2 regions of the Streptomyces sp. NPDC028314 genome follow, and region 1 is predicted to be linked to the other one. Evidence: predicted binding sites of a transcription regulator. Region 1 holds the regulator's gene; the other holds the start of a gene.
The links. Region 1 encodes HspR, which represses chaperone genes until heat shock. Its sites were predicted from a motif close to TTGAGNNNNNNNNNCTCAA; they were not measured.
Positions count from the first base shown of each region.

Region 1 (4,168 bases):
GCGGACGCCTTCGCCGAACCCGGACCGGGTGGTCCTGGAGATCACCCTGGACCGGGCGATGGGGCGGGCCTAGAGCAGGCCTGACGCGGAAACTTGTTTGTCTTGTTCAACCACTGGACGGAGACAGCACAACGGCGCCATCGTGGTCAGGTCCACGATGGCGCCGTTGTGTGGGGGTAGCGCCTGAGCGATCTGCAACGACGGGGGAATCGCTTCAGGCACTGCGGGGGGTGGCGGCGGTGATATCGGGTTCAAAGAGCTGGTGGTCGCGCTGATCGAGGTTGACGAAGACCATGCCGTACCGCACTTCGCAGCGGACGGGCTGCGGTGCGCCCCGGGGGCGGCGCAGACAGCGGTAGGCGCGGACGTCTTCGTCCTCCTCGCGCACGACGACGATGGGCTGGCCGAACAGGGTGACCATCAACGAGTCGCCGGCGTGGGGGATCGCCGTGGCGAGATCGATGAACTGCCACCCGGACCGGTACGCCGAAGCCATCTCGCGCCGGAAGTCTCGGTCGTCGGGGGTCATCAGGCGGCCATCGCAGGCAGAGCGGTCCAACCGGAGTCGGACGCGGCGGCCGGCTTGTTGGTCCAGCCGCTGTCCGACTTGACCTTCGTACCGGCGGTCTTGCCGGAGTCGCTGACCGGTGGGGTGGTCCAGCCACTGTCCGACTCGCCCGTCGAGCCGCTGGTCCAGCCGCTGTCTATGGCCAGAGCGCCCCCCGCCTCACTCTGCACGGCACTGACTGCTCCAAAGGCCGCAACAGCGGAGAAAACAACGGCAAGCGCCGAGCGAAGCATTCTCTTATACATGGTCGGCTTCGTCCTCACTTGATGGAATCCTCTCCCCCGCCTGACAGACGATGGCTCATTCAGGCACGTCAATGCCACAGGGACGATGCATCATGTTCTTGCATGTTCAGGACCCTGGGGGGTGGAGATTTGCCCAAAAGTGCGACAAACCCGACACATCCCCACTCCGTCACGTCCCTGTGCGCCGAGGGAACGCGGCTGTACGCGGCGGCGCTCAGCACCGGCCGGATCGCTCGGAGCGAGGTTCAGCAGGCCCCCTGCCTGCTTGAATTCGCCCTACTGCAGCCCGACCCTGATGACGCGAACCAACTGCGTCCGGTTCCCCCATCCGTCGCTCTGGCGCAACGGCTGCATCCGATTGAACGCGAGATCCAGGACCGTCGTCGCACCGCTGTAGATCTCACCGATGCTTTCGAGCCGTTTCTGACCATCAGTGCGCAGAACCCGGCCAACACCCACGCCATCACGGTGCTGGAGGGCTTCGACCGCATCAACGCGGCCCTCGACCTGGCCACCGCGGACTGCCACACGGAGATGCTGACGGTCCAGCCGGGCGGCGCCAGGCCCTCGCTCGCCCTCACCCAGGCGCTGGAACGGGACGCCCCGCTGATCGACCGGGGCATCAGCATCCGGACCCTCTACCAGCACACCGCGCGGCACAGCCAGGGCACGCTCGCCTACGTGGACCGCATCTCCGCGGGCAAGGTGGAGATCCGCACGCTGGAGGAGCTCATCGAGCGGCTCATCATCTTCGACCGCACCGTGGCCTTCATCCCGGTGAGCGACGACCGGCGGGTGGCGCTCGAACTGCGGCACCCGGGGCTGGTCGACTACCTCATCAAGGTGTTCGAGCAGCTCTGGCGGCGCGCTGTGCCCCTCAGCGAAGAGGTGACGTACACGCACATGCACGACGGGATTTCCGGCGTGCAGAGGTCCATCGCGCAGCTTCTGGTCGAGGGCCACGTGGACGAGGCGATCGCGCGCCGGCTGGGGATGAACGTACGGACCTGCCGCGCGCACATCGCCAAGCTGGCCACCGCCCTCGGCAGCGGCAGCCGGGCCCAGCTCGGCTTCCTCATCGCCCAGTCGGGGATCCTGCACAGCACGGAGCCCCACCTGCCGGAGGACGAGGCCTGAGACGAACGCCGAAGGCCCCGCCCGGGGATCCGGGCGGGGCCTTCGGTCAAGAGCCTCCGGGCAGAGCCTTTGGTCAGGGCCTTCGAGCGGGCGCGAGTGGCGTTGCCCGTCTCAGTCCATCGGGCGCTTGGGGCGCCAGACGACCAGGGCGCTCCCCGGCTGCGGCGGCTGGTACGGGACCAGGTCGCGGCGGTACGAGGCGTGCACCTGGGCCTCGCGGGCCTGGAGGGCGGCCGCCGCACCGTCCACAGCTGTGGACAGTTCGGCCACGCGCTGCTGGAGGGCCGCGACCTGGTTCTCCAGTTCGATGATCCGCTTGATGCCCGCGAGGTTGATGCCCTCGTCCTGGGACAGCGCCTGCACCGTGCGGAGCAGTTCGATGTCCCTGGCCGAATATCGCCGTCCGCGGCCGGCCGTACGGTCCGGTGAGACCAGGCCGAGGCGGTCGTACTGGCGGAGGGTCTGCGGATGCAGCCCCGAGAGCTGGGCGGCCACCGAGATCACATAGACCGGGGTCTCATCGGTGAGCTGGTAAGCCCCACCCAATCGAGACTGTCTGCGGCGGCCGTCCATGTCATGCTCCCTTCGCGGACTCGAACAGGAGGGCGCGCGGGTCCTGGGACTCCGTCGCGTCGCGGTACATCTCCAGCGCTTCGCGGGCCTTGTCGGACAGCTCGGACGGCACCGCGACCTCCACCGTCACCAGCAGGTCGCCGCGGGTGCCGTCCTTGCGGACCGCTCCCTTGCCGCGGGCCCGCATCGTACGGCCGTTGGGGGTGCCCGCGGGCAGCTTCAGGGTGACCGGAGGGCCGTTCAGGGTCGGGACCCTGATCTCGGCGCCCAGGGCGGCCTCGGCGAACGTCACCGGGACCGTCACCGTGAGGTTGTCGTCCCGCCGGCCGAACACCGGGTGGCTGCCGACGTGGACGACGACGTACAGGTCGCCCCCCGGACCGCCGCGCTCGCCCGGAGCGCCCTTGCCGCGCAGCCGGATCCGCTGGCCGTCGGAGACGCCCGCCGGGATCCTGACCTGCATGGTCCGGGAGCTGCGGGCCCGGCCGCTGCCCTTGCAGATGTCGCACGGGGTCTCGGCGATCAGGCCGCGGCCCTTGCAGTCCGCGCAGGGGTCGGTCAGCGAGAAGCCGCCGCCGCTGCCCCGCGAGACCTGGCCGGTGCCGACGCAGGTCGGGCACACCCGGGGGGTGCCGTTCTTGTCGCCGGTGCCGGAACAGGCCTTGCAGGGCGCCTGCGAGGACATCCGGAGCGGGACGGTCGCGCCGTCCACGGCCTCCGTGAAGGACAGCGTGACCTCGGACTCGATGTCCTGGCCGCGGCGCGGCTGGGCACGGGTTCCCGTACCGGCGCCGGCGCCGCCGCGGTTGAACAGTCCGCCGAAGACATCGCCCAGGCCGCCGCCGAAGCCGCCGGCCGCGCCACCCTGCTGGGTGCCGCCGAAGAGGTCTCCGAGGTCGAAGTTGAACGAGCCGCCGCCCCCGCCCGGACCGGGGCGGAAGCCCCCGTTGCCGAACAGGGCGCGGGCCTCGTCGTACTCCTTGCGCTTCTTGGGGTCGCCGAGGACGTCCTGCGCCTCGGAGATCTCCTTGAAGCGCTCCTCGGCCGCGGTGTCGCCCTTGTTGGCGTCCGGGTGGAACTCGCGGGCGAGCTTCCGGTACGCCTTCTTGATCTCGGCCTCGGTCGCGTCCTTCGGGACACCGAGGACCTTGTAGTAGTCCTTCTCGACGAAGTCCTTCGTGCTCATCCTCGGTGGCCCTCCTTCCGTGCACCTACATGTTGTTCGACGTCAGCCCTCGTCGGGGGCATCCGTGTCCTTGTCAGACGGCTTGTCGCCGTCCGCGGACTCGGACTTGGCGGCGGGAGCCGCACCCGGCTGGGGCTCGGCCACCGCGACCCGCGCGGGGCGGATCGTGCGCTCGCCGATCCGGTAGCCCGGCTGCAGGATCGCCACGCAGGTCGTCTCGGTGACGTCCGGCGCGTACGAGTGCATCAGGGCCTCGTGGATCGTCGGGTCGAAGGGCTCGCCCTCCTTGCCGAACTGCTGCAGCCCCATCTTGGCGGCGGCGGTCTCCAGCGATTCGGCCACCGACTTGAAGCCGCCGACCAGTTCGCCATGCTCCCGCGCCCGGCCGATGTCGTCCAGGGTCGGGAGGAGTTCCGTCAGCAGGGACGCGACCGCGATCTCCTTGACGGCGATACGGTC
Region 1 covers NZ_JBVHTP010000002.1:445,057-449,224, reverse strand. Annotated here, with positions in the region: gene ACZ4TG_RS06285 (pyridoxamine 5'-phosphate oxidase family protein) at 1-73, shown strand, start outside; gene ACZ4TG_RS06280 (Rieske (2Fe-2S) protein) at 215-529, opposite strand; gene ACZ4TG_RS06275 (hypothetical protein) at 529-738, opposite strand; gene ACZ4TG_RS06270 (helix-turn-helix transcriptional regulator) at 916-1,950, shown strand; gene ACZ4TG_RS06265 (heat shock protein transcriptional repressor HspR) at 2,062-2,523, opposite strand; gene dnaJ (molecular chaperone DnaJ) at 2,525-3,709, opposite strand; gene grpE (nucleotide exchange factor GrpE) at 3,752-4,168, opposite strand, start outside.

Region 2 (4,168 bases), on a different contig from region 1:
CGGTCATCGCCACGTCGGTGCGGACCTGCCGCCCGGACAGCAGCGAGGCCAGCGCGGTCGTCATGGTGATGCCCGCGCTCGGGCCGTCCTTGGGCACCGCGCCCGCCGGGAAGTGGATGTGCACGCCCCGGTCCTTGAGGTCGGCGACCGGAAGCTCCAGCTCCGCGCCGTGCGAGCGCAGGAAGCTGAGCGCGATCTGCGCGGACTCCTTCATCACGTCGCCCAGCTGTCCGGTCAGGGTCAGCCCGGCGGCGCCCGTCTCCGGGTCGGCCAGCGAGGCCTCGACGAAGAGCACGTCACCGCCCGCGCCCGTCACGGCCAGACCGGTGGCCACGCCGGGTACGGCGGTCCGCCGCTGCGCCGGGTCCTGTGCGGACTCCGGGACGTGGTGCGGACGCCCGATGAGGGCACGCAGGTCGTCGGCGCCGATGCTCAGGGGCAGTTCCCGCTCGCCCAGCTCGTGCTGCGAGGTGACCTTGCGCAGCAGCCGTGCGATGGACCGCTCCAGGGTGCGCACCCCCGCCTCCCGGGTGTACTCCCCTGCCAGCTTGCGCAGGGCGCCCTCCTGGAGGACCACCTCGTCGGCGGCGAGTCCGGCGCGCTCCAGCTGCCGGGGCAGCAGGTGGTCGCGGGCGATGACGACCTTCTCGTCCTCGGTGTACCCGTCGAGCCGGACGAGCTCCATCCGGTCGGCGAGGGCCTCCGGAATGGCCTCCAGGACATTGGCGGTGGCCAGGAACACGACGTCGCTCAGGTCGAGCTCCACCTCCAGGTAGTGGTCCCGGAAGGTGTGGTTCTGCGCGGGGTCGAGGACCTCCAGCAGGGCCGCCGCCGGGTCTCCGCGGAAGTCGGAGCCGACCTTGTCGATCTCGTCCAGGAGGACGACCGGGTTCATCGACCCGGCCTCCTTGATGGCGCGCACGATCCGGCCCGGCAGCGCGCCGACGTACGTCCGCCGGTGGCCGCGGATCTCGGCCTCGTCCCGTACGCCGCCGAGCGCGACGCGGACGAACTTGCGGCCCATGGCGTGCGCGACGCTCTCGCCGAGGCTCGTCTTTCCGACCCCGGGAGGGCCTACGAGCGCCAGCACGGCTCCGCCGCGCCGCCCGCCGATGACGCCCATGCCCCGCTCGGAACGCCGCTTGCGCACGGCGAGGTACTCGGTGATGCGGTCCTTCACGTCGCTCAGTCCGGCGTGCTCGGCGTCGAGCACCGCCCGGGCCCCGCGGATGTCGTACTCGTCCTCGGTGCGCTCGTTCCAGGGCAGTTCCAGCACGGTGTCGAGCCAGGTCCGGATCCAGGAGCCCTCGGGAGACTGGTCGCTGGAGCGCTCCAGCTTGTCGACCTCCTTGAGCGCGGCCTCGCGCACCTTCTCGGGCAGGTCGGCGGCCTCGACCCGGGCGCGGTAGTCGTCGGACTCCTCGCCCTCCTTCTCGCCGCCCAGCTCGCGCAGTTCCTTGCGGACGGCCTCCAGCTGCCGCTTCAGCAGGAACTCGCGCTGCTGCTTGTCGACGCCGTCCTGTACGTCCTTGGCGATGGACTCGGCGACGTCCTGTTCGGCGAGGTGGTCGCTCAGCGCCTTGATCGCGAGCTTGAGCCGGGCGACGGGGTCGGTCGTCTCCAGCAGTTCCACCTTCTGGGCCACGGTCAGGAACGGCGAGTACCCGGAGTTGTCGGCGAGCGCCGAGACCCCTTCGATCTGCTGCACGCGGTCCACGACCTGCCAGGCCCCGCGCTTCTTGAGCCAGCTGGTGGCGAGCGCCTTGTACTCCTTGACGAGCTCGGCGGCGGCCCCGGGCAGCGGATCCGGCACCTTCTCGTCGACGGACTCGCCCTCGACCCAGAGCGCGGCCCCGGGGCCGGTGGTCCCGGCCCCGATGCGGACGCGCCCGCGCCCCCGGATGAGGGCGCCAGGGTCGCCGTCGGAGAGCCGCCCCACCTGCTCGACGGTCCCCAGCACACCGATGCCGGCGTACTTCCCGTCGACCCGCGGCACGAGCAGCACCCGGGGCTTCCCGCTGCCCGCGGCGGCCTGAGCGGCCTCCACGGCCCCTCGCACCTCGGCGTCGGACAGGTCCAGCGGTACGACCATTCCAGGCAGCACGACCTCGTCGTCGAGCGGCAGCACGGGCAGAGTGAGCGTTACGGACGTCGAAGCCATGATCTTCCCTCCGGCAGTGAAGTTGAGCTATGCCGACTCAATGCCTGTGAGTCCCCCGATGTTCCCCAACGCCCGTTCGCCGGGGGCGAACAGCCAGTGGAGGCCCTCTGATCAGCCGAAAGATCCGTCTTCGCGGTCGGTGAAGTCTGCACAGCCGTCGTGCTCGAAGCGCATCCGCCCGTCGGACGCCGACCCCGCATGGGTGCAGGCGCCCCAGCCCTGCCCGAACTCTCCGCCGAGCGCCGTCCAGAACCGGCACCCGCCGCACTGCTCGGAGTACCACTCGTCGCGGTAGCCGGGCTCGCCGGCGGGCCGGTTCAGCCGTCGCAGCCAGCGCGCGTGGACCTCGTCGTTGTGGCCGCGGTCGTCACCCGTCCACGGCATGCCGGACGTCATCCGATCCCCGCTCCCTCCACCGGCTCCCCCGGTGCGCGGGGCCAATCTGCACGGAACCGGCGCCGGTCCGCCAGCCGATTCCCGCGGGTCCCGGCCCTCTGCCTCGGGCCCGTCAGGCGGCCGAGACGCGGACGTCGCCCGAGGTGGTCTTCACGGCGAGACGGGCGGTGGCCGCCGGGTCGGCGTCGAGGCCGACCTCGCGGTCCCCCGAGGTGGTGGAGACCTCGACCCGGTAGGGCCCGGACGGCACCTGCAGGGTGACGTTGCCCGAGCCGGTGTCGGCGTTCACCGAGGCCGGGGGCGCGGCGAAGTCCAGGCGGGCGTCCCCCGAGTCGGAGCGGACGTCGGCGCCCGGCCCGGACAGGCCCGCGCCCGTGATGTCACCGGAGGAGGTACGTATCTTCAGCGCGCCCGCGATCCGCTCGGCCTTCACCGGGCCGGAGGAGGTGGCGAGGTCGGCGGCGGCCACCCCGGACACCGTCACCCGGCCGCTGCTGCTCTCCAGTTTGACCGTCGCCGAGGCCGGGACCTCCAGGCGGTAGTCGACGTAGCAGCTGCCGGAGCAGCCGTTGCTGAAGGTGAGCAAGCCCCCGGCGACCTGCTGGCCCGGCCGGGGGGTCTCGTTGCCCCGGTAGTGGACGGTGCGGTGGACGGTGACGCCCGGGCCGCTGCCGGGGGTGACCTCGATCGAGCCGTGCCGCGCGTCCGTGACCTCGACCGCCGAGACGGCCTCGGTGACCGTGGCGTCGGAGTCCGCGGTCCTCATCGTGTGCGAGGAGAGCGAGCAGCCGGAGAGGAGCAGCCCGCCGGCCAGGGCGACGGCGGTGGCGGTAACGGTGGCGGCAAGTGCCTTGTGGGCGGGGCGGGCTGACGTGGCGTGAAGAGGCATGACGCCAGTCTGGGCAGGCGCGCGCCGCGCGGCGATGGGGGCCGTACCCCGAGCCGCGGTGGGGTTATCCCCCCGTCACGACCGGGAGTTCCGAGGGCAGGCCCCACTCGCTCCACGAGCCGTCGTACACCGCGAGGTCCCGGTATCCGGCCAGGTCGGCGCCCAGCGCGAGCACGCAGGCCGTCACCCCCGACCCGCAGCTGAAGTACAGCCGCTCCCGCTCTCCCGCCAACGCGCGGAAGGCCTCGCGAAGTTCCGCGGCGGGCCGCATCAGCCCGCCCGGCCCCTTGAGGTCGCCGAAGGGGAGGTTCAGGGCGCCCGGCATGTGGCCGCCGCGCAGCCCCGGCCGGGGTTCGGGTGCCGTGCCCGCGAAGCGCTCCCGGGTCCGGGCGTCGAGCACGGCCGCCGCCGGGTCCGCCAGGGCGGCGGCCACGGCGGCGCTGTCCACCAGGAGCCCGGCCCGCGGCCGGGCGGTGAAGGAGCCGCGCGGGCCCTCGTACGCCGGTCCGGTGTCCTCCACGGGCAGGCCGGCGGCGACCCAGGCGGGGAGGCCGCCGTCGAGGACCGCAGCCCGGTCGAAGCCCATCGCGCGCAGCATCCACCACGCCCGGGCGCTGGAGTGGATCCCGGCGCCGTCGTACACGACCACGGTGACGGAGTCGTCGACACCGAGGCCGCGCATCGCCTCCTCGAAGGCGGCGGCCGAGGGCATCGTGTGCGGG
Region 2 covers NZ_JBVHTP010000026.1:56,135-60,302, reverse strand. Annotated here, with positions in the region: gene lon (endopeptidase La) at 1-2,161, opposite strand, end outside; gene ACZ4TG_RS37575 (DUF3027 domain-containing protein) at 2,273-2,557, opposite strand; gene ACZ4TG_RS37570 (DUF4097 family beta strand repeat-containing protein) at 2,670-3,446, opposite strand; gene ACZ4TG_RS37565 (sulfurtransferase) at 3,511-4,168, opposite strand, start outside.
Region 2: lon (endopeptidase La) is a predicted target of HspR. The motif match lies at 2,184-2,202, and genes of this name have one in related genera.